Regions from separate parts of the Streptosporangium becharense genome, predicted to be linked through region 1. Evidence: riboswitches for the same ligand, from Rfam matches in the RefSeq annotation. Region 1 holds a riboswitch; each other region holds the start of a gene.
What was found. A riboswitch is a leader RNA that binds a small molecule or an ion and turns the genes downstream of it on or off. The one in region 1 is predicted to bind cyclic di-AMP.
Positions count from the first base shown of each region.

Region 2: it holds a riboswitch for cyclic di-AMP, as region 1 does, so the genes downstream of both, F4562_RS18230 (C40 family peptidase) here and F4562_RS29525 (CHAP domain-containing protein) in region 1, are expected to answer to the same signal.
Region 3: it holds a riboswitch for cyclic di-AMP, as region 1 does, so the genes downstream of both, F4562_RS30315 (VldE C-terminal domain-containing protein) here and F4562_RS29525 (CHAP domain-containing protein) in region 1, are expected to answer to the same signal.
Region 4: it holds a riboswitch for cyclic di-AMP, as region 1 does, so the genes downstream of both, F4562_RS25240 (coiled-coil domain-containing protein) here and F4562_RS29525 (CHAP domain-containing protein) in region 1, are expected to answer to the same signal.

Region 1 is NZ_JACHMP010000001.1:6,789,941-6,795,082, reverse strand. It holds gene F4562_RS29540 (hypothetical protein) at 1-929, opposite strand, end outside; gene F4562_RS29535 (oxidoreductase) at 1,085-1,969, shown strand; gene F4562_RS29530 (TetR/AcrR family transcriptional regulator) at 1,985-2,563, shown strand; cyclic di-AMP (ydaO/yuaA leader) riboswitch at 3,165-3,306, shown strand; gene F4562_RS29525 (CHAP domain-containing protein) at 3,325-4,029, shown strand; gene panD (aspartate 1-decarboxylase) at 4,474-4,917, opposite strand.
Region 2 is NZ_JACHMP010000001.1:4,135,897-4,141,038, forward strand. It holds gene lysX (bifunctional lysylphosphatidylglycerol synthetase/lysine--tRNA ligase LysX) at 1-136, shown strand, start outside; gene F4562_RS18225 (helix-turn-helix domain-containing protein) at 1,142-1,375, shown strand; gene F4562_RS18230 (C40 family peptidase) at 1,679-2,728, opposite strand; cyclic di-AMP (ydaO/yuaA leader) riboswitch at 2,737-2,895, opposite strand; gene F4562_RS18235 (amino-acid N-acetyltransferase) at 3,234-3,899, shown strand; gene F4562_RS36395 (RDD family protein) at 3,986-5,142, shown strand, end outside.
Region 3 is NZ_JACHMP010000001.1:6,983,121-6,988,262, reverse strand. It holds gene F4562_RS30330 (LacI family DNA-binding transcriptional regulator) at 1-205, shown strand, start outside; gene F4562_RS30325 (class I SAM-dependent methyltransferase) at 391-1,023, shown strand; gene F4562_RS30320 (metal-sensitive transcriptional regulator) at 1,178-1,459, opposite strand; gene F4562_RS30315 (VldE C-terminal domain-containing protein) at 1,644-2,618, opposite strand; cyclic di-AMP (ydaO/yuaA leader) riboswitch at 2,622-2,757, opposite strand; gene F4562_RS30310 (SulP family inorganic anion transporter) at 3,037-4,698, opposite strand; gene F4562_RS36045 (glycoside hydrolase family 16 protein) at 5,043-5,142, opposite strand, start outside.
Region 4 is NZ_JACHMP010000001.1:5,738,118-5,743,259, forward strand. It holds gene F4562_RS25230 (MarR family winged helix-turn-helix transcriptional regulator) at 1-450, shown strand, start outside; gene F4562_RS25235 (DinB family protein) at 437-940, opposite strand; gene F4562_RS25240 (coiled-coil domain-containing protein) at 1,075-2,046, opposite strand; cyclic di-AMP (ydaO/yuaA leader) riboswitch at 2,049-2,185, opposite strand; gene galT (galactose-1-phosphate uridylyltransferase) at 2,258-3,337, opposite strand; gene F4562_RS25250 (DeoR/GlpR family DNA-binding transcription regulator) at 3,334-4,134, opposite strand; gene F4562_RS25255 (HD domain-containing protein) at 4,218-4,814, opposite strand; gene F4562_RS25260 (PepSY domain-containing protein) at 4,880-5,142, shown strand, end outside.

The DNA.
Region 1 (5,142 bases):
GGCACGTCCACCGTCTCCACGGCGACGCCGCGGGCCGACAGCAGCACCCGCAGGGAGGTGACCGCGGTGGACGGCAGGCTCAGCACCCGCTGTTCGGCGGCCAGCCCGCGCAGGGTCATCTCGGCCGGCATCCCGCCGTCGTAGACGGTGATCCCGGGTTGTTCCCCGACCCGGACGAGGTCGTCGGGGTCCTCCCGGCGGTGCGGGAAGTAGGCCACCGGCCCGGCGGACCCCAGCCCGGCGAGCCAGGTGAAGTAGTGGTCCCGATGGATCAGACCGTTGCGGACCAGCGAGGTGCCGAGCACGACGGTGCGCTCCGCCGGGCGTGGCCCGCGCAGGGGTTGTGAGCGCAGCCACGCGAAGTCGTGGGTGACCAGCTCGGCCCCCCTGTCCCGGACGGCGCGGGCGAGTTCCTCGGGGACGGGCAGCGCCGTGAAGATCGACAGTCGTCCGGCGCGGGCCGCGGCACGCAGCCTGAACCCGGCGGCCACGCCGAGGAGCGTCCTGAGCCGGCCGGATCGCCCCCGGGCCCGCAGCAGAGGCGTGCCCGCCGGGGCGGTGAGCAACTCCAGGAGCCTGATGGTGGCCAGCCCGTCGTCGACGATCACGGTCCGCCCGGGGAAGGCCGTCAGCCAGCGCGCCTGGACCTTGCCGGAGAAGGCGTCGCCCACCGCCCAGGTGGCGCCCCGGCGGGGGCGGGGCACGTCCGGCTCGGGGGCGGTGAGCTCCAGGCCGGGCGGCAGGTCGAGGTGGTCGAGTTCGCGGCCCGTCACGGCCAGCGGGCGCAGCCTGGCCCGGGGCACGAGACGGGTGCGAGGGCCGAGCAACCCCGCGTGGTGTGCCTCCACCGCGCAGAGCATCTGCAGCGGGGACTCCACCCATGCGACGGCCGAACCCTGCTCCCGCGCGTGGTCTCGACCGTCTTCCACGCCGGGCGATGACCCGTTCACGACCGCCTCAACGTAACCCGGCGGGCTTACGCCCCCGGGAACTGCGGGTGAACAGCCGACCACGCCCGCTTGCGTCCTCTTGGGACGCCCTTTACCGTAGTGTACGGAACCGTTTCGTACACCACAGGGAGCACATGATGTGGACCCCCGGCGACATCCCCGACCTGACCGGCTCCACCGCGGTCGTCACCGGCGCCACCAGTGGCATCGGCCTGCCGACGACGCTGGAGCTGGCCCGCCACGGCGCCAGGGTCATCCTGACCGCGCGAGACCCGCAGCGGGGCCGGGCGGCGCTCCAGGCGATCCGGTCGGCGGTCCCGGAGGCGACGGTCGAGGTCGGTGAGCTCGACCTGGCCGATCTGCGGTCGGTGCGCGCGTTCGCGGCGACCGTCGAGGAGCCACTGGACCTGCTGGTCAACAACGCCGGAATAGGCATGACCCCCCGGCGGACCACCGCCGACGGGTTCGAGGCCCAGTTCGGCACCAACCACCTGGGCCACTTCGCGCTGACCGGGCTGCTCCTGCCCCGCCTGCTCGCCCGCCCGGGAGCGCGGGTGGTCACGGTCTCCAGCGACGCGCACGCCCTGGGCACGATCGACTTCGACGACCTGGGGCTGAAGCGCCGGTACAACCGGTTCTCCGCCTACGGACGTTCCAAGCTGGCCAACCTGCTGTTCGCCACGGAGCTGCAGCGCCGCGCCACCGCCGCCGGGGTGGACCTGCTCAGCCTGGCGAGCCATCCGGGTGCGACGGCCACCGGGATCGCGAAGCTGGGCGTCCTCACCCGCCCCGCCGGTGTCCTGATGCGCCTGGTGATGCGGTCACCCGCCGAGGGTGCCGTGCCCTCCCTCTACGCCGCGACCTCTCCCGAGGTGAAGGGCGGCGAATTCGTCGGCCCCGGCCTGAAGGAGATGCGCCGCTCGCCGAAGGCGCTGGACGCGGCCCTGGCCGCGCGGCTGTGGGAGACGTCGGAGGAGCTGACCGGCGTACGATTCGAGGTGGCCCGACAGCACTCGTGATCCACCGGAGGCACCTTGCGTCTCGACCCCCTGCGGGAGCGGGCGATCCTCGACGCGACCTCGGAGCTGCTGTCCGAGGTCGGATACGACCGGATGTCCGTCGACCAGATCGCCAGGCGCGCCAGCGCCAGCAAGGCGACGATCTACCGTCGCTGGCCGGGCAAGGAGGCCCTGGTCGTCGACCTGGTCTGCAACCACCTGCAGGTCGACGCCCCGGCCCCGCCCGACACCGGGACGATGCGCGGTGACCTGATCGAGGCCGTGACCGGTTTCTGCCGGACCCTGGAACAGAAGCACTCCCTGATCTTCGGCCTCTTCCCGGCCCTGCTCAACTCTCCCGAGCTGGCCGCCGCCCTGCGCGACCACGTGCCCAGGGCCGACATCACCGGGACCACGCCGCTGCTCGACCGCGCCAGGGAGCGCGGCGAGCTGTCCGGCCGCGTCGATCCGGCGGAGATCAAGAAGATCACCGAAGCGACGGTGTGGTATCGCCTGTTCTTCACCGGCGACCCGCTCGACCGGACGTTCGTCGAGGAGACGGTCGACCGGATCCTACTTCCGCTCATCCGCGCCTGGTCGGCCGCCGGGACCTGAGGCGCACCAGGCGGCGCGAGCGCACCGCCGGGTGCCCTCGGCCGAGAGCGGAGCATCCCGTCCGGAGGTACCCGGACCGAGAGCGGAGCATCCCCGGTGCCCCCGGACCGAGAGCGGCCCTCCGGTGAGGGCGGATCGCCATGACCGTCCCATGGGTTTCATGGTGCGGCACGTACCATCGCCATACTTTTTACCATCGAAATGGTGTTCGAACAATCAGCGATCATGGAAGGGGTGTCCGGAAACGGCCCGGCAGGGTCGCCCACACCCTTCCACGAAGATCGTCCGGCGGGCACGGAACACCTGGATCCCCGTCGCCGCAGGGGTTTCCGGCCACGACGCCCTGACCACCCGGGCCGCCGGACACGACGACTCCGACGCCGGATCGCCCCTTCGGGACCCCTCCTCCGTACCCGGCGACGCCCCGTTCTACCCCCCGTTTTCGGACGTACTACCAAGCGACGGCAATGTGTCGTGTTTGTAATCCTCTGTCCGAATCACGTACCTTCGTCCTGTTCATGACGAACGCCTAGGTCTTCCGAGGCCTGAGCATTGCCGTCACATTGCCCGACCGCGTTCCGCCCGGACGATCCCGTCCCGGTGAGCGCGGCCGCCGAATCCGCGACACCCGTCGCGGAACCGGGGAACCACGTTCCAGGGGTGAATCAGCGCTCGTACGCGCTGTAGGGCACTTCCCAGCCCGAACCCGTCAGCTAACCCGGTAGGCGGAATGGAAGCGAAGCAAGGAGCTGAACCCCCGCATGGCCAAGCAGTACCCCACCCCCAACGCCCCCCGCCTCACCAAGCTGGTCCTCGGCGTGTCCGTCGCCGTCGTGAGCGGCATCACCGCCCCCGCGGCGCTCGCCGACAGCCACTCCCCCGTCGCCGCCCCTCCGGCGGAGTCCGTCAGCACCGCCAAGAACGCGCCCGTCGCGAAGACCCCCCTGGAGATCCAGGCGGAGAAGCTGCCCAAGGTGTCGGCCGGCCAGGTCCTGGAGCTGGCCTCCAAGCAGATCGGCGTCCGCGAGAACGCGCAGGGCGGCGGGACCAAGTTCCACAGCTGGTACATGGCCTCCCAGCGCGCCCGTGAGACCGTCGCCCGCGACGGCGGCAACGTCCGCGCCTACGCCAACGCCCCCTGGTGCGCGATGTTCGTCTCCTGGGTCGGCGAGCAGGCCGGCATCCGGCCCACCATGGGCTGGGACGCCTACACCGTCACCCACGCCAAGTGGTTCAAGGCCAACAAGCACTGGGGCCAGGCCGCCAAGCCCGGCGCCGTGGTCTACTTCGACTGGAACGGCAGCAAGGACATCAGCGCGATCGACCACGTCGGCTTCGTGAAGAAGGACAACGGCGACGGCACGATCACCACGATCGAGGGCAACACCGGCGAGGGCCGCGTCGAGCAGCGCGTCCGTCCCAAGTCCCAGGTCGTCGGCTACGGCTACCCGGTCTACGCCGGATGACCCGTCCGCTCCACCCGGCGCGACACGGGCCGTGCACACACCGCCGGCCCCCGGCATGACACGAACCGCCGGCCCGCCCGCATGACACGGGCCACGCGTTCGCCATCGCCCCACCCGGCGCATCCGGTGCCGCGCGGACCGCTCGCAGCCGGTCCGCCCGTCGCATCCGGTGAACCGCAGGCCACCCGCGTGTTCCGCCCGGCGTAGCCGGTGCCGCACGGGCCGGCCCACCGTGCTCCACCTGATATGAACCGGGTACGGCATGATCCGTTCCCCTCCGCACCCGGTGAACCCCCACGGCCTGCCCCGCTCCCGCGGCGGCGACGCCGGCCTCGCCCGGCACGGCGCGCGACCCGCGCCGTCCGGCGCACCGCCGGATCACAGCGCCCGGGGGCGCCGCTCGACCGAGCGGCGCCCCCGGGCGCTGTCGCGCGTGGGCCGTGGTCACAGCCGTCGGGCGGGTTCCTCCACGGGCTCGTCCCCGCGGGCCAGCCCGGACGCCTCGGGCACGTCGGGCACGCGGGCCGGGTCGGAGCCGACGTCGACGGGACGGTTGTCCCGGTCGACGAACACGATCTTCGGCTTGAGGTCGCGGGCCTCGTCGTCGGTGACGAGCCGGTAGGCGATGATGATCACCAGGTCGCCGGGCGAGATGAGCCTGGCCGCCGCGCCGTTGATCCCCACGATCCCACTGCCCCGTTCCCCCTCGATGACGTAGGTGCTGAGGCGGTTGCCGTTGTCGATGTCGACGACGTCCACCTTCTCGCCCGGCAGGAGGTCCGCCGCGTCGATCAGGTCTCGGTCCAGGGTGAGTGAGCCGACGTAGTGCAGGTCCGCCTGGGTCACCGTGGCACGGTGGATCTTGCTCTGCAGCATGGTGCGGTACACGTGGTGTCCTTCGCGATCGGGGAAACGGATCGGGCGGTGGTCGGAGTGAGCCGCGGGTGACGGTCGCGCTCGGCCGGGACGTTCCGCGTGCGCGACGGACGGACGTCTCCGTCGGCGGATCGCCGGTGAACGATGTCCGTCGAAGCCGCCCCGGGATGGGACGCCGATCGGAGAGTGCGCCACACCCCTCCGGAAAGGCATTCAACCGAGCCACGTCATGACGCT
Region 2 (5,142 bases), 2.7 Mb from region 1:
CTTCCTCACCGCGCTGGAGTACGGCATGCCGCCCACCGGCGGTATGGGGCTGGGCATCGACCGGCTCGTCATGGCCTTCACCGGTAAGAACATCCGCGAGACCATCCTGTTCCCGCTGGTCAAGCCGGCGGGCTGAGCCGAGCGGACGATCGGGCAGGAGTGCCGGCCCCGGCGGGGTGAGGCCCCCGCGCGGCGGCGCCGCACCTCGCGCACCGGCCGGTGCGCCGCGGTGTGTGAGGCTCCCGTGCGCACGGCGGCGCCGGATCGGTCGACGACCGATCCGGCGCCGCGTCCGGGATGGAAGCGGCGCCGCCCGCGGAGCGCGCGATGGCGGCCCAGTAGTGACTCAGCGGCGCCTCAGTGGCGCCGGCGACGACTCAGCGACCGCGGTGCGCGGAGGCGGCCGGTGGGTCGGTCGGGTATTTCGGTCGTTCGGTGTGCGAGACCGTGCCCGGTGGCCGGCCGTGCTTTCCGGCTGTCCGAAACAGAGCGGATCCCGTCCTCGTGACCTTCGGCGGCGCGCGTACGCCGGGTCGGCGCGGGCCGGGGCAGGCGGGCCGGGTCCCGGTCGGCCCGATGTGTCCGTCGCGGGCGTGGTCGTTCCCCTAATTACCGTCGGGTCGCCGAACGACATGGGAACCATATTCCGCCGGTGCCGCATACCGCGGGGTATCCGGGCGGCGCCAAATGATAATCATCGAATGCCGCAAAGGCAGCGTGCGGTCTTCCCATTGCGGGGCGTTTTCCCGGGGGGCGTCAAGGCCGTGACCGCAGGCCGCGCACTACCGCCGACGGATCGTTTCTTCCGGAAAACGGGACCCGGTCCAGGCCGTGGACCTGCGAGGATCTCCGCGCGTGCGGCATGGCGAAAGATTGTTCTGTGAGGGTCGTTGCTGCCGCGCGCCGACGACGGCCGGGCCTGTGCCTCGGCCTTGTCGGGACTTAGTGCCAAAGGCGGCGACATATCATCAGTACTCCATGTTGTACGTACTATGTCAATAGTGGCCGCGTGTCGTGAAGAGCGGAACTTGACGACCTTTGAACATGGCGTTTACCGTTCCTGACGGGCGGTATTGATTCCCGGCGTCTTCACGTCCGGATTCCTGAGCGGGGGGAGTGACTCCAGATGGCATATCCGGAAGTGGATTCGCGCCATGGCGACAGCCCCGTGGGCCCGGGCGACATCGATCTCAGTGATGACGATCTCGTGCTTCTGGCGGAGCTCGCCAAGGGTGTCACCGTCGACAGGGTGGGCCGCCGCCTCGACATCAGCGGCCGGACCGTCAGGCGCAGGCTCAGGGGCATCTGCGACCGCATCGGCGTCGCCACGGCCATCGAGGCCGTGGCCTGGGCGGCCCGCCGCCGTCTCATCTAGGGCCCTCACCCTTTTCCTCCGGGCATCGCGCCCGTGGTCGTACGCGCCACCACAGGGCCGTACAGGGGGGGTCGGGGCGTCCCCGGGCCCGACCCGACCGGCGTTCCCCGCCGCGCCGCGGCGCCGTCCGCACCCACGGCGTCGGAGGTCTCCTGCCGCAGCGGCGGCGGCGGTCGGCCGCGCCCGGTCATGCCGCTTTCCCGGGAACTCGCCCCCGGCCGCGGCCCGGTCCCGGCCCGGGACCCGGGCGCCGGAAGGCACACCCCGCCGGCGGATGGCCTGCCCGCTGGCGGGCAGGCCGGATCAGTCGGCGATGCGGACGCCGCCGGCGAAGGGCCGGTTCTCGATGCTGGCGATGTGGATGACGTCCCCGGTGCGCGGCGCGTGGACCATCAGGCCGCCGCCGAGGTAGATCCCCACGTGGTGCAGGTCGCTGTAGAAGAACACCAGGTCACCCGGACGCAGCTGGTCCTTGGAGATGTGGGTGCCGGCGGCCCACTGGTCGCCGGTGTAGTGCGGCAGGCTGATGCCGACCTTCTGGTAGGCCCACATGACCAGCCCGGAGCAGTCGAAGCCGTTGGGCCCCTCCGCACCCCAGATGTACGGCTTGAGCTGCTGGGTGAGTGCCCAGCGGGCGGCCTCGGCGGCCTTGCCGCTTCCGGGGATGGGCACCTCGACCTTCACCCGGGCTCCCCGGTTGCTGGCGGCCCGGGTGCGCACCTCGCTGAACAGGTCGCTCTCGACCCGCGCGACCAGCCGCTCGATCTTGCTGCGCTTCTTCCCGATGTCGGACAGGAGCTCCTGGACCTCCTCGGTCCTGGCCTTGGCGGTGGCCTGCGCCTGCCTGGCGTCCTCGATCGCCCGGCTCAGCTGGGCGACCTCCTCGCTCTGCTGCTGCTGGAGGGCGTAGGCGGTGGTGGCCTGGTCGAGGAAGGAGTCGGGATCGGCGGACTGGCTGAAGGCGAGCCCGGAGGTCAGCTCGCCCGCCATGTAGCTGCTCTGCGCCAGGAGCGCGGCCTTGTCGCGCTTGATCTTCAGCTCCGACTCGCTGGTGGCGAGGGTCTTCTTGGCGCTTTCGGCGGCGCGCTGCGCCTGCTTGAGCTTGACCCGCCCCCCGTTGTACTGCTCGGTGAGCGTGCCGATCTCGTCGTGGAGTTTCTCGGCCTGGTCGGCCAGCTCCTGGAGGCTGGGCCGGGGGTCGGCGGTGGCCGCGATGAACGGGGTACCGAGGGTCAGGAGCGCGAAGGCCGTCCCGATGATCGCGATACGGCGGCGGAGCCTGCGCGATGTGCGTTCTCGACCGCGGGCATCGCTGCCCGCGTGCTCTCGTCCGCGGTCGCGCGTGCGCTTCACCAGAAGGCTCCTCTTCTCCTCGGCCGCCTACCGGGTTAGCTGACGGGTTCGGGCCGGAGGCAGCCCTACCGGGTGCGCCGGTGGCACTCGGATTCACCCCGGGGACTTCATGGAGAAGTGTGGGTCCCCGGCTCCCCCGGGGGTGGGGGATTCGGCGGGTCAGGCTTTCACGTCTCTGACATCGAGCACGGACATTAGTGCAACGGAGGTTCCTGCTCAACCAGAACTGTGAACTTCGTAGAGCTTGCGCAACTGAAATGTCACGGGAGCATCACATCGCTTCAAGATCCACATGCCCATTACGCTGCCTTTATCGTTCCCGTGACGCCTGTGGCCCCCGGTCTCCCCAGGTCCGCGGGCGTACCGAAGATGAGATCGGCCACATTGCGTGGTCTCGCCGGAGGCGGCGCGGCAATTCGCCGGTCGGCGGCCATCTCGGAGCCGGAGCGGGAGTGTTATGGATGAGCCGTAATTAGGGTCCGCCGAGGACGTACGCTGATCAGTCATGGACCAGGTTGCGGAGCATTCCCCCGTCACGGCCCCGGGCGCCGTCGCCGGGGGACGGCCCTCCCGATCGGGGGGCGAGAAGACGGAGCGGGACCCGGCCGGCCCCGGTGCCACCGAGGTCGTCGTCCGCCGTGCCCGCACCCCCGACGTCCGCGCCATCCGCAGGCTCGTCGACACCTACGGCGGGGCCGGGCCGCGGCTGCTGGAGAAGGCCACCGTCACCCTCTACGAGGACATCCAGGAGTTCTGGGTGGCCACCGACGGGGCGGGCCGGGTCGTCGGCTGCGGAGCGCTCCACGTGCTCTGGGAGGACCTCGCCGAAATCCGCACCGTCGCGGTCGACCCCGACTGCCGGGGGATGGGGATCGGCCACCGGATCGTCTCGGCGCTCATCCGCACCGCCGTGGAACTCGGCCTGCGCCGGGTCTTCTGCCTGACCTTCGAGGTCGATTTCTTCGCCCGCCACGGGTTCCGGGAGATCCAGGGCACGCCCGTCTCCCCGGAGGTGTACGCCGAGCTCCTCGCCTCGTACGACGAAGGCGTCGCCGAGTTCCTCGACCTGGAGCACGTCAAGCCGAATACCTTGGGCAACACCCGCATGCTGCTTCATCTGACACGCGAGCCGGACTTTCATGACGGCGGGGCTGACTCAGTGGAAAGGTGACTGTTGATACCTATATCGATACCTTGTGCAGCAGCAAGCATGTGAGTCTACATACGCCGCATGCGCAGTCTAAGTGAGGTGACGCGGTGAGCACCGGACAGCCGCCGTATCCACAGGATGATCCCGAGCGTGATCGCAACCCCTCGGGACAGCCGGATTACGGGCAGCACAATGTGGGCCGAGCCCCCGGCGGGCACGACCCCGATGTGACAGTTGTGGGATACCGGTCGGAGGGCGCGCAGCCGAACACCGGTCCAGGACAGACCCAGCCCGGCTACGGCCAGCAGCCCGGGTACGGGCAACAGGGTTACGGTCAGCAGGCCCAACCCTCCTACGGTCAGCAGGCTCAGCCTGGTTACGGCCAGCAGCCCGGCTATGGTCAGCAGGCCCAGCCTGGTTACGGCCAGCAGCAGGGTTACGGTCAGCAGTCTGACTACGGTCAGCAGGCCCAACCCTCCTACGGTCAGCAGGCTCAGCCTGGTTACGGTCAGCAGCCCGGCTATGGTCAGCAGGCCCAGCCCTCCTACGGCCAGCAGCCCGGCTACGGCCAACAGGCTCAGCCCGGTTACGGCCAGCAGCCCTCTTACGGTCAGCAGGCTCAGCCTGGTTACGGTCAGCAGTCTGACTACGGTCAGCAGGCCCAGCCCTCCTACGGCCAGCAGCCCGGCTACGGCCAACAGGCTCAACCCGGGTACGGCCAGCAGCCCTCCTACGCCCAGACGCCCTCTTACGGCCAGCAGGCCTACAGCGGTCCCCCCGGAGCCCCCGCCCCCCTCGCGGAGTGGTGGCAGCGTCTGGTGGCGCGGTTCATCGACGGCATCATCCTTGCGATCCCGGCGGTGGTCGTCACCATCGTCATAGGCCTGATCCTCGTCACGGCGCCCAGCTACAACTACAAGACCGGCGACTCCGTCGAGGCGAGCGGGGCGTTCGCCGCCAGTCTCGTCAGCACACTGATCATCGCGGCCATCTTCTTCGCCTACGAGTTCTTCATGCTCTCCCGGGGCGGCCAGACGGTCGGCAAGATGGTCATGGGGATCAAGGTCGTGCCCGTCGGCGGTGTCCTGCCGCCGGGCGGTCTGTCCTCCGACGTCGCGCTGAAGCGCGCCGGCGTGCTCTGGGGCCCGCAGGCCGTGAACTGGGTGCCGTTCCTGGGCTGGGCCGCCAGCATCTTCATGTTGGTCAACATTCTGTGGCTGCTGTGGGACAAGCCCCTGCAGCAGGCGTTGCACGACAAGGTGGC
Region 3 (5,142 bases), 190 kb from region 1:
GGCCGTGATCAGCTGCGACGGCGCGCCGGAGAGCGCCTACACCGCCCCCTCCCTGACCGTCGTCGCACAGCCCCTGGAGGCCATGGCCCGATACGCGGTGGACCTGCTCTTCGACCGCGCCGCACCGCCGCCCGCGCTCCACGCACCCCTCATCCCGCGCCGCAGCTGCGGATGCGTCGTCCCCGCGGCCGGACCGCCCGGGTGAACGATCGGTGATCACTGCGGCGGCCGTCCCCTGTCGCCCGTCTTCCGTCCCCCGTCCTCTGTCGCCCGTCCCCGTCCCTGTCCCCGTCCCCGGAGCAAGGCCGGACGTCACCGGCGCCCGTGTCACGCACGCGGTAGGCCGTCCCCGATCCGGGGAAGACCCTCCTGACACGAGCGGAGGCGACGATGACGGGCACAGAGGTGAACCACCCGCTCTTCGCACGGTTCTACGCCCGCATCAGCCGGGTGGTGGAACGCGGCGGCCTGGCCGAGCGCCGGGAGGCGCTGCTGGCCGGGCTCAGCGGGAAGGTCGTCGAGGTGGGTGCCGGGAACGGGCTGACCTTCGCGCACTATCCTCCGACCGTCACCCGGGTGCTCGCGGTCGAGCCGGAACCGCGGCTGCGGCGGCTCGCCCGCGACAACGCCCACCGGGCCCTCGTCCCCGTCGACGTCGTCGGCGGTCTCGCCGACCGGCTTCCGGCGGAGGATGCGAGCTTCGACGCCGCGGTGATGTCGCTGGTGCTGTGCTCGCTTCCCGACCAGGCGTCGGCGTTGCGGGAGGTGCGACGGGTGCTCAGGCCCGGAGGAGAGCTGCGCTTCCTCGAACACGTCCTGGCCGACTCGCCCGGCATGATCCGCGTTCAGCGCCTGCTGGACGCCACGGTGTGGCCGCGCCTGTTCGGCGGGTGCCACACCGGCCGTGACACCGCGGCGGCGATCGCGAGAGCCGGGTTCACCGTCGAGCGGCTGGAGCGCTTCCTGCTGCCCCGGGTCCGCACGCCGCTGTCCTTCCTCATCCTCGGCGTGGCGCGCCGGTAGGAGCCGGTGAGAGACGAGCCCCGCCTCCGGCGCCTCCCGCCGGTGGGGAGACGCCCCCACCCTCGGACCTCCCGCCGGTGGCGGACGAGCCCCGTCCTCGGCGTGGCGTGCCGGCGGGCGACGGACGCGAAGGATCCCTCCGCAGCCCCAGCGGTCAGGAGCGGACGAGGCGGGCGATGGCGGCGGACGCCTCCCTGACCTTCTCCTCGGCTTCGGCGCCTCCCTTGGCGGTGGCCTCGGCCACGCAGTGCGCCATGTGCTCCTCCAGCAGGGAGAGGGCGAAGGACTGCAGGGCCCGGTTGACCGCCGACACCTGGGTGAGGATGTCGATGCAGTACTTGTCCTCCTCGACCATCCTCTGCAGGCCACGGGCCTGACCCTCGATCCGGCGCAGTCGCCGCAGGTGGTCCTTCTTGTTCTCGGCGTATCCGTGCATCGTTTCTCCTCACCTCGGCCTCTCCCGGCCAACACCCTACCCCTGAGGGGTATTCCGCCGGTGCGGGCCGGGTCTGCGGCGGCCACCGGTTCCCGTCGGGCCGACGGTCTCACGACATCGGATTCGGCGGAAGGCCCCGCGGCCCCGGCGTCGGCGGCCGGAGCCGCGGGGCGGCGGGCGTGCGTCAGTACATCGAGATGTGCGGGTGGTCGAAGTGGTTGGCGGTGACGCTGCCGCGGTCGGACATGGCGCGCCAGCCGGAGCCGTGGTTGATGCGCTGGCGCCAGATCACGTACTTGACGCCGAGCCGGTCCTTGTTCTTGATGGCCCAGGCGGCGATCTCGTCGCCGAGCTTGAGGTTGGCCGCCGAGGGCATCGCGCCGCCGGTGCTCATCATGAAGTCGCAGGCACGGCCCAGGGGGTGCTCGCCGCCGTCCTGCGTGGAGCGGTAGCAGCCGACCGTGTACGGCAGGTCGAAGCGGCGCATGACGGCGTCGCGCATGATCCGGGTCCGGTCGGTGATGTTCTCGGCGCCGGTGGGGCTCTGCGCGACCCAGGTGCCGTCGGCGCGGCGGCCGGAGCCGAGGGGTGCGATCAGGCCGAGCTTGCCCTTGATGTCGCCGACGGCCTCCTTGGCCTCGTCGCGCCGGGCCCGGGCCTCCTTCACCTCTTCCCGCGTCTCGCCGGTGAGCTGGACGGCCTTCTCTACGGCCTCCTTCCTGCGGTCGACACCCGCGGCGAGGTCCATCAGGTGGGCACCCTGCTCTGCGGCGAACCGCTCCATCACCGCGGTGCCGCCCAGATCGGGGGTGAACAGCACCGCGACGGTGCTCTGCGCGCCGCTCGGCTGCGAGGGCGGGGTCACGGCGGCGGCCTTCTCCCTGGCCTCCTCGTAGACGGTTTCGGCCTTCCGCAGATCCTTCCTGGCGACCGCTTCGGCCTGCTGCGCCTTCTTCAACTCCCCGCGCTTGGCGGCGTACGTCTCGGCGAGGCTGCCGACCTTCTCCTTGAACCTGGCCAGGTCGGCGCGGAGTTCGGTCTCGGCCGGCTTGGGGGCCGCGAGCACCGCGTCCGCGTGGCCGAGGGCGACCGCCGCGGCGGCGAGGGCGGCGAGGGCGGCGGTCGTCCGGTGACGGGACATGGGGGACGTGACAGTCACACGTTTTCCTCTCGTCTGCCGACCGGGTTAGCTGACGGGTTCGGGCTGGAGGAAGCCCGTCCACGGGTGTGGATTCACCCCGGGTGAGGTGGGTCCCCGGTTCCCGGGCGAGGCGCCCGGGATTAGGCATATCGGCTGTTACAGCCGAGGCAGAACGGAGCTTAGTGGTAAATAACCGGTCATGTGAACCCAATCCACCATAAAACAGTGATCGACTCGCGATTGACTACATAACCCCACAAAACGGACTATGCTCGCCGGGGTGCCTTCCCTCCAGGCGTCGCCCGGCCGGTTGAGGCGGGATCGGCGGGCCGTCGGAGGGTGATCAGGCCACACTCCACACGTCCGGCGTGGACTCACGGCGGCGTCCGACACGCTTCCCGCGGTCACGCGCGTTCACGGTCACGCGCGTTCACGGTCACGCGGCGGAAGCGGTGAGCAGGCGACGGGCGTGGGCGATCGCGGCCGGGGTGTCGGGGAAGATCAGGCCGTCGCGGCGCAGGTGGCCGGCGACGCCGAGGGTGACCAGCACCTGGTCATGCCGGGGACGGACCCCCGAGAGCAGGACGACGATGCCTCGGCGCTCCAGCCGGGTGATGGCGTCGCCGAGCACCTGAGCGCCCGTGGCGTCGAGGGTCGAGACCCGGGACATGCGCAGGATCACGACTCGGACGTCGGCCACCTCGGACAGCTCCAGCAGGAAACGATGGGCGGCGGCGAAGAACAGCGGGCCGTCGAACCGGTAGGCGACGATGTGCTCGGCCAGCAGCCGCCGTTCTTCCGCGTCGTGGTCACCGGTCTCCAGCGGCACCTGCTCCAGTTGCGCCGTACGGGCGACCGCGCGCAGGGCCAGCACGACCGCCACGCCGACGCCCACCGCGACCGCGGTCACCAGGTCGAAGACGACGGTGACGGTGAAGGTGAGCAGGAGTACGAGGCCGTCGGAACGGGTGGACCGGGCGATGGCGCGCAGCGAGCCGACCTCGACCATGCGGACGGTGGTGGCGATCAGCACCCCGGCCAGCGCGGCCAGCGGGATCCGGCCCACCAGCCCGCCGGCCGTGAACACGATGACGGCGAGGATGACGGCGTGGGAGAGCGCGGCCAGCCGGGAGCGTGCGCCGGCCCGGACGTTGACCGCCGTGCGGGCGATCGCCGCCGTGGCCGGGACGCCACCGAACAGTGGGACGACGAGGTTGGCGATCCCCTGCCCGAACAGCTCCCGGTCGGGGTCGTGCCTCTCACCCACGCTCATCGCGTCGGCCACGGTGGCGCACAGCAGGCTCTCCAGCGCGGCCAGCGCCGCGACGGCGAGGGCGGGCGGCAGCAGTGCGGTCAGGGTGGCCGGGTCGGCGAAGGCCAGGGACGGCGCGGGCAGCCCGGCCGGGATCGCGCCGATCGTGGCCACGTCCAGCGGGGCGACGGCGGCCACCGCGGTGGCCCCCACCACAGCGACCAGGGAGAACGGGATCGCCGGCCGCACCCTCGCGCCGACGAGGATCAAGGCGGTCACGGCCAGCGTCATGATCAGGGGTACCGGACGGGGGTCGGCGACGTAGCGGCCGAAGGCGTCCGCGGCCGTCTGCCACACCTTCTCCCCCGGCGTGCCTTCCACCCCCAGCGCGGCGGGTATCTGCTGGAGCGCGATGACGACCGCGATCCCCGCGGTGAACCCCTCCACGACCGGCGTGGGCAGGTAGCCGGCGAGACGGCCGGCCCTGACAGCGGCCAGCGCGATCAGGATCAGTCCGGCCAGCAGCCCGACCGTCAGGACGCCCCCGACGCCGTGCCTGTGCACGATCGGCACCAGCACGACGGTCATCGCACCGGTCGGCCCGGACACCTGCAGGTTACTGCCACCGAAGATCGCGGCCAGCGCCCCGGCGACGATCGCGGTGACCAGTCCGGCCTGGGCTCCCAGGCCCGAGCTGACTCCGAAGGCCAGGGCCAGCGGCAAGGCGACGACCGCGACGACGAGACCGGCCACCAGGTCCCTGCCGGGGTCGCGGCGCGCGGGCCCCCAGTCGGAGCGGGCCGGAAGCAACCGCGGCAGGCGCCGCGGGATGGTGGTGGCGCTCACGCCTCGCCCTCCCCACTGTGAGCGGTGAGGGTGGTCTCGGCCTGGGGCGGCGGGACGGGCATGACGGACTCGGCTTCAGGCGGGGGCAGGACGTTTCCATCATGTACTAAATTGAAGAATTATGCAATTTACAATGATTGATCGACGGTGACGGGGGAACAGCGTGCCCGCCTCCCGGGAGAAGGCCGTCGCGACCCTCGACGGGCCGTTCGCGGCGCACTCCGTCCTCCGGGTGAGGGCGTCCGGCCGGAGGTCCACGATTCGCGAGCCGCCGGGGCCGGGGCATCGGCCGCGTTCCACCTCGCCCGGCCCCGCCGGACGGCCCGCGACCGCCCGGCGACCGCTCAGACCGCGGGACGGTCGACCGGCCGGTAGCCCCTGACGTAGTCGACCGTGAACCGCTTGGGATAGGGAAGCTCCCGCTCCCCCGGCCCGACCGGCTCG
Region 4 (5,142 bases), 1.1 Mb from region 1:
CTGCGTCCGCGCAGGGCGGGGGAACCCCAGCGCCCGGTGCAGATGTCGAACGTGATGGTCGTGCACGCCGTGCACAAGCTCAGCCTGGACGTGCCCGAGGTGACCGTGGGCGCGGTCGCCGAACAACTGGACGTCGACCCGTCCACCGCCAGCAGGCTGGTCAACGACGCCGTCGGCGCGGGGTTCGTGGAGCGCGAGGAGTCGGCGGTCGACGCCAGGCGGGCCCGGTTGACACTCAGCGACCGGGGCCGCAGGGTGCTCGACGTCGTCGTCCGTCACCGGCGGACCTACCTGGACGGCCTGATGGCCGACTGGGACGAATCCGACCGGGAGACCTTCGCCCGCCTGCTCGCACGCTTCGCGGAGGCCGCCACGGCCCGCCCGGCGAACCTGGCCAACCTCGACCAGGTGATCGCCGAGGCGCTGGGGGAGTCCGCTACTCGCCGGTGACCCCGTCGATCCGCTGGCGGATGATGTCGGCGTGCCCGTTGTGCCGGGCGTACTCCTCGATCATGTGGACGAGGATCCAGCGCAACGAGACGTCCTGGCCGCGGCGCTGCGCCTTGCCCACCTCGTCCAGCGGCAGCCCGGCCGACAGCTTCCTGGCGTGCGCGATCTCTCCGTGCCACCGTTCGAACACCTGGTCGACCGGGGTCTCCAGAGTGTCGAAGTCGCCGTCGGGATCGTCGTCGGAGTAGTAGATCCCGGTGGTGCCCTCACCGTTGAGCACGTTGCGGAACCAGTTGCGCTCGACGTCGGTCATGTGCTGGACCAGGCCGAGCAGCGACAACGTGGACGGTTCCGCCGAGCGCAGGCGCAACTGCTCCTCCGTCAGCCCCGCGCACTTGACGGCCAGGGTCTCCCGGTGCCAGTCGAGCCAGGCGTGCAGCATCGGGCCTTCGTCGGCGATGAAGGGGGGATCGATCCGGGTGTCGGTCATGGTTCTCCATCCTGTCGGGACGTCCCGCCGTTGTCATACCTTTTTTCGCCGGTCGTCCCCGCCCGGCGGGGCGGCAGGCCGGCCGGGACCGGTGGCGGTGTCGTGGCCGTTCGCGCCACTCCGGGGCCGCATGGTCAGTACATCGAGATGTGCGGGTGGTCGAAGTGGTTGGCGGTGACGCCGCCGCGGTCGGACATGAAGCGCCAGCCGGAGCCGTGGTTGATGCGCTGGCGCCAGATCACATACTTGACGCCCAGTCTGGCCTTGTTCTTGAGGGCCCAGGCGGCGATCTCGTCGCCGAGCTTGAGGTTGGCCGCCGAGGGCATCGCGCCGCCGGTGCTCATCATGAAGTCGCAGGCACGGCCCAGGGGGTGCTCGCCGCCGTCCTGCGTGGACCGGTAGCAGCCGACCGTGTAGGGCAGGTCGAAGCGGCGTATGACGGCGTCGCGCATGATCCGGGTCCGGTCGGTGATGTTGTCGGCGCCGGTGGGCAGCTGGGGGATCCAGGTGCCGTCGGCGCGGCGGCCGGAGCCGACGGGCACGAGCCGGTCGAGCTTGCCCTTGATGTCGTCGATCAGGTCCTCGACCTCGTCGCGCTGGGTCTGGACCTCCTCGGCCTCCTGTCTGATCTCGTCGGTGAGCTGGGCCGCCTCCTCGGCGGCCTCCTCCCTGTCGTCGAGGCGGCCGGCGAACCCCTCCAGGTGGGCGCTCTGCTCGGCGGTGAGCTGCTCCATCATCGCCGCACCGCTCAGGTCGGAGGCGAAGAACATCGCGGGCAGGCTCTCCGCGCTGGTCTGGTAGCGGATCTGGGCGATCGAGCTGATCTGCTTCTTGGCGTCGGTGTAGGCGGTCTCCGCCCGTTGCAGGTTCTTCTTGGCGACCGCTTCGGCCTTCTGCGCCTTCCCGAGCGCCGCGCGCTTGGCGGCGTACACCTCGATCAGCTTGTCGACCTTCTTGCCGAGCTTGGCCAGCTCGGCACGGAGTTCGGCCTCGGTCGGTTTGGGGGCCGCGCCCGCGGTGGGGGCACCGAGGGTGAACGCCGCGGCAGCACCTAGGCAGAGAACCCAGACCGCGTGGCGACGGAACGTGGTGGACGAGGCCGCCACGACTCTCCTCTCCTTCCGCCTACCGGGTTAGCTGACGGGTTCGGGCTGGAGGAAGCCCGTCCATCGATGTGGATTCACCCCAGATGCGGTGGGTCCCCGGCTCCCTGGCGAGGCGCCTGGGATTAGGCATATCAGCAGTTAGTGCTGATGTGGGAAGGATAATAGTGGTATTCCAATACTCCTGCGACCTTAACTTGATGCCTATCGGTGATTAATTCGTGACAACGGAGCGCAAAAGATGTGCTGTCTGTTCCGGCAGCACGTCGTTCACGAACGCCCCCATCGCCGACTCCGATCCGGCGAGATACTTCAGCTTGTTCGCCGCGCGCCGGATGCTGAACAGCTCCATGTGCGCGTACGACAGATCCCGGCCGACGTTCACCGGGGCCTGGTGCCAGGCCGCGATGTAGGGCATCGGCATGTCGAACAACCCGTCGAGGCGACGCAGGACGTCGGTGTAGAGCGGCCCGAACGCGGCCCGCTCGGCGGGCTCCAGACCCCCCAGGTCGGGCACCCGGCGGTGCGGGTAGAGATGCACCTCCACGGGCCAGCGCGCCGCCGCCGGGACGAAGGCCGTCCAGTGCTCGTTCGAGGCGACCACCCGGACTTCCGCCTCCCGCTCTGCGGCGAGCACGTCGGCGAACAGGTTGCCGCCGGTCCGTTCCCGGTGGCGCCGGGCCGCCTCCAGGGTGGTCCTGGTGCGCGGGGTGACGTACGGGTAGGCGTAGATCTGACCGTGCGGGTGGGCCAGCGTGATCCCGATCTCCGCTCCCCGGTTCTCGAAGCAGAACACCTGCTCCACGCCCGGCACCGCGGACAGCTCCGCCGTGCGGTCGATCCACGCCTCCATGACCAGCTCGACCTGCTCGGGGGAGAGCCGGGAGAAGGAGGAGTCGTGGTCGGAGGTGAAGCAGACCACCTCGCAGCGGCCCGCCCCCGCGCGGACCTCGCTCAACCCACCGACCTGCTCGTACGCCCCCGGCTGGGTGGAGAAGGACGGGAAGCGGTTCTCGAAGACCACCACGTCGTAGTCGGGGGACGGGATCTCGGTCAGCCGGCCGGGGCGGGACGGGCACAGCGGGCACTCGCTGGCCGGTGGCAGGAAGGTGCGGCCCTGACGGTGACCGGCGACCGCGATCCACTCCTCGGTGAGCGGGTCGTAACGCAGTTCCGAGGCCGGCGGGCGGGGCGGCAGGTCGCGTTCGTCGATCGCGCCGCGGTCCGCGTCGTCCCGCCGGTCGAAGTAGAACAGCTCGCGGCCGTCGGCCAGGTGGGTGACGGTGCGCTTCATCGGCTCAGGGCCTCGCTCTCCTGCTGCGGTTCGGTGATGATCAGCTCGCCCACCGCGGCGGCGAGTTCCTCGCGGGCCTCGGTGGGCAGGCCGGAGTCGGTGACCAGGACGTGGGCCTCGGACAGTTCGGCGATCGTGCTGATCCCGACCGTGTCCCATTTGGTGTGGTCCGCGAGCACGACCAGCCGGTGCGCGGAGGCGACCAGTGCCCGGTTGGTCTCCGCCTCCAGCAGGTTGGGTGTGGTGAACCCGGCGCGGGTGCTCATCCCGTGCACCCCGAGGAACAGCGTGTCGACGTGGAGCCCCCGGATCGCCGTCACCGCGACCGGGCCGACCAGGGCGTCCGACGGGGTGCGAACCCCGCCGGTCAGCACGACCGTGCGGTCGCCCCCGGGAGAGCGGTGGAAGACGTCGGCGATCCGGATCGAGTTGGTGATCACGGTGAGGTCGGGCACCTCGGTCAGGAAGTGCGCGAGCGTCCAGGTGGTCGTCCCGGCGGACAGGGCGATGGCCGTGCCGGGCTGGACGAGCCGCGCGGCGTGGCGGGCGATCGCCTCCTTCTCCGGCTGCTGACGGGCCGACTTGGCGGCGAACCCCGGTTCCTCGGTCGATCCGGGCCCGGCGGCGGTGGCGCCGCCGTGCACCTTCTTCACCAGGCCGCGTTCGGCCAGGACCTCCAGGTCGCGGCGGATCGTCATGTCGGACACGCCGAGTTCCCGCACCAGGTCGGCGACCCTGACGCCGCCGCTGCCGCGCACCTTCTCCAGGATCGCCTGCTGCCGCTGCTGGGCGAGCATCGACTCACTCCTTAAATCCACCAGACTTCAGCAAATTACCACAGACTGCTTGGGGGATGCTGTTTGGTTACGACGGTAAACCATCACAACCGCTCAAGCTCCGCATGGATGTTGGCCCTCGCGGCGACCTCCAGGTCCGCGATCCGGAAGATCGCGGGTAGCTCCAGCAGTGAGCGCAGCACGGCGGCCCGGCCCTTCCGGAAGGCGTCTTCGGGGACGAACCCGTACTCCTCGCGCACCGCCGCCGCGTAGGCGGCGTAGATCTCCCGCGGCGCGCCCAGGATCGCCAGATCGGCGTCCGACAGCACGGCGCCATCCGCGTCGCCGGGAGCCGGGTCGTGCGTGACGGTGAGCCGGACCAGCCGGGCGACCGTGGCCACGGCCTCCGGCGGCAGCCCCATCTCCGGCAGCGCGCGTTCGGCCAGGCGGGCGCTGCGCTCCTCGTTGTCGCCTCGCTGCGGGTCGTAGACCGCGTCGTGGAACCAGGCCGCCAGCCGGACCAAGTCGGGGTTGTCCGCATGGTGGGCGAGGGCGTCGACGTGGGCCAGCACGGCCTCCAGATGGGCGGTGGTGTGATAGCGGCGGTGCGGCTCGGCGTAACGGTCGATCAACTCCCGGCCCAGGCCCTCCGCGTCGGGACCGGCCAGGGACCGCCACAGGCTCATCAGCTTTGCGCTCATGCGACGGAGCCTAAAACCATGGTCAGAACCGTGTGGACGGCGGCCGGAACGGTGAGTAACCGACCATGCGTCCGACCTGGGTCCTGCTCGTGCTGATCACCGCCGTCACGGCCTGCGGGAACGGTCCTGCGACGCCCTCGCCCTCCCCTCCGGACACGCCCGCTCCCGCACCGTCCGCCCTGACCACCCCGGTGCCGGTGACGTTCGCCGAAGCCGCAGGGATCGCCGAGCGGGCCGCACAGGGCCGGCTCACGGATCTGCAGCTGTACGCCGCCCAGCCCCCCGCCGTCTGGCTCGCGCAGGTCCTCGGCCGCGACGGCAGGACGCT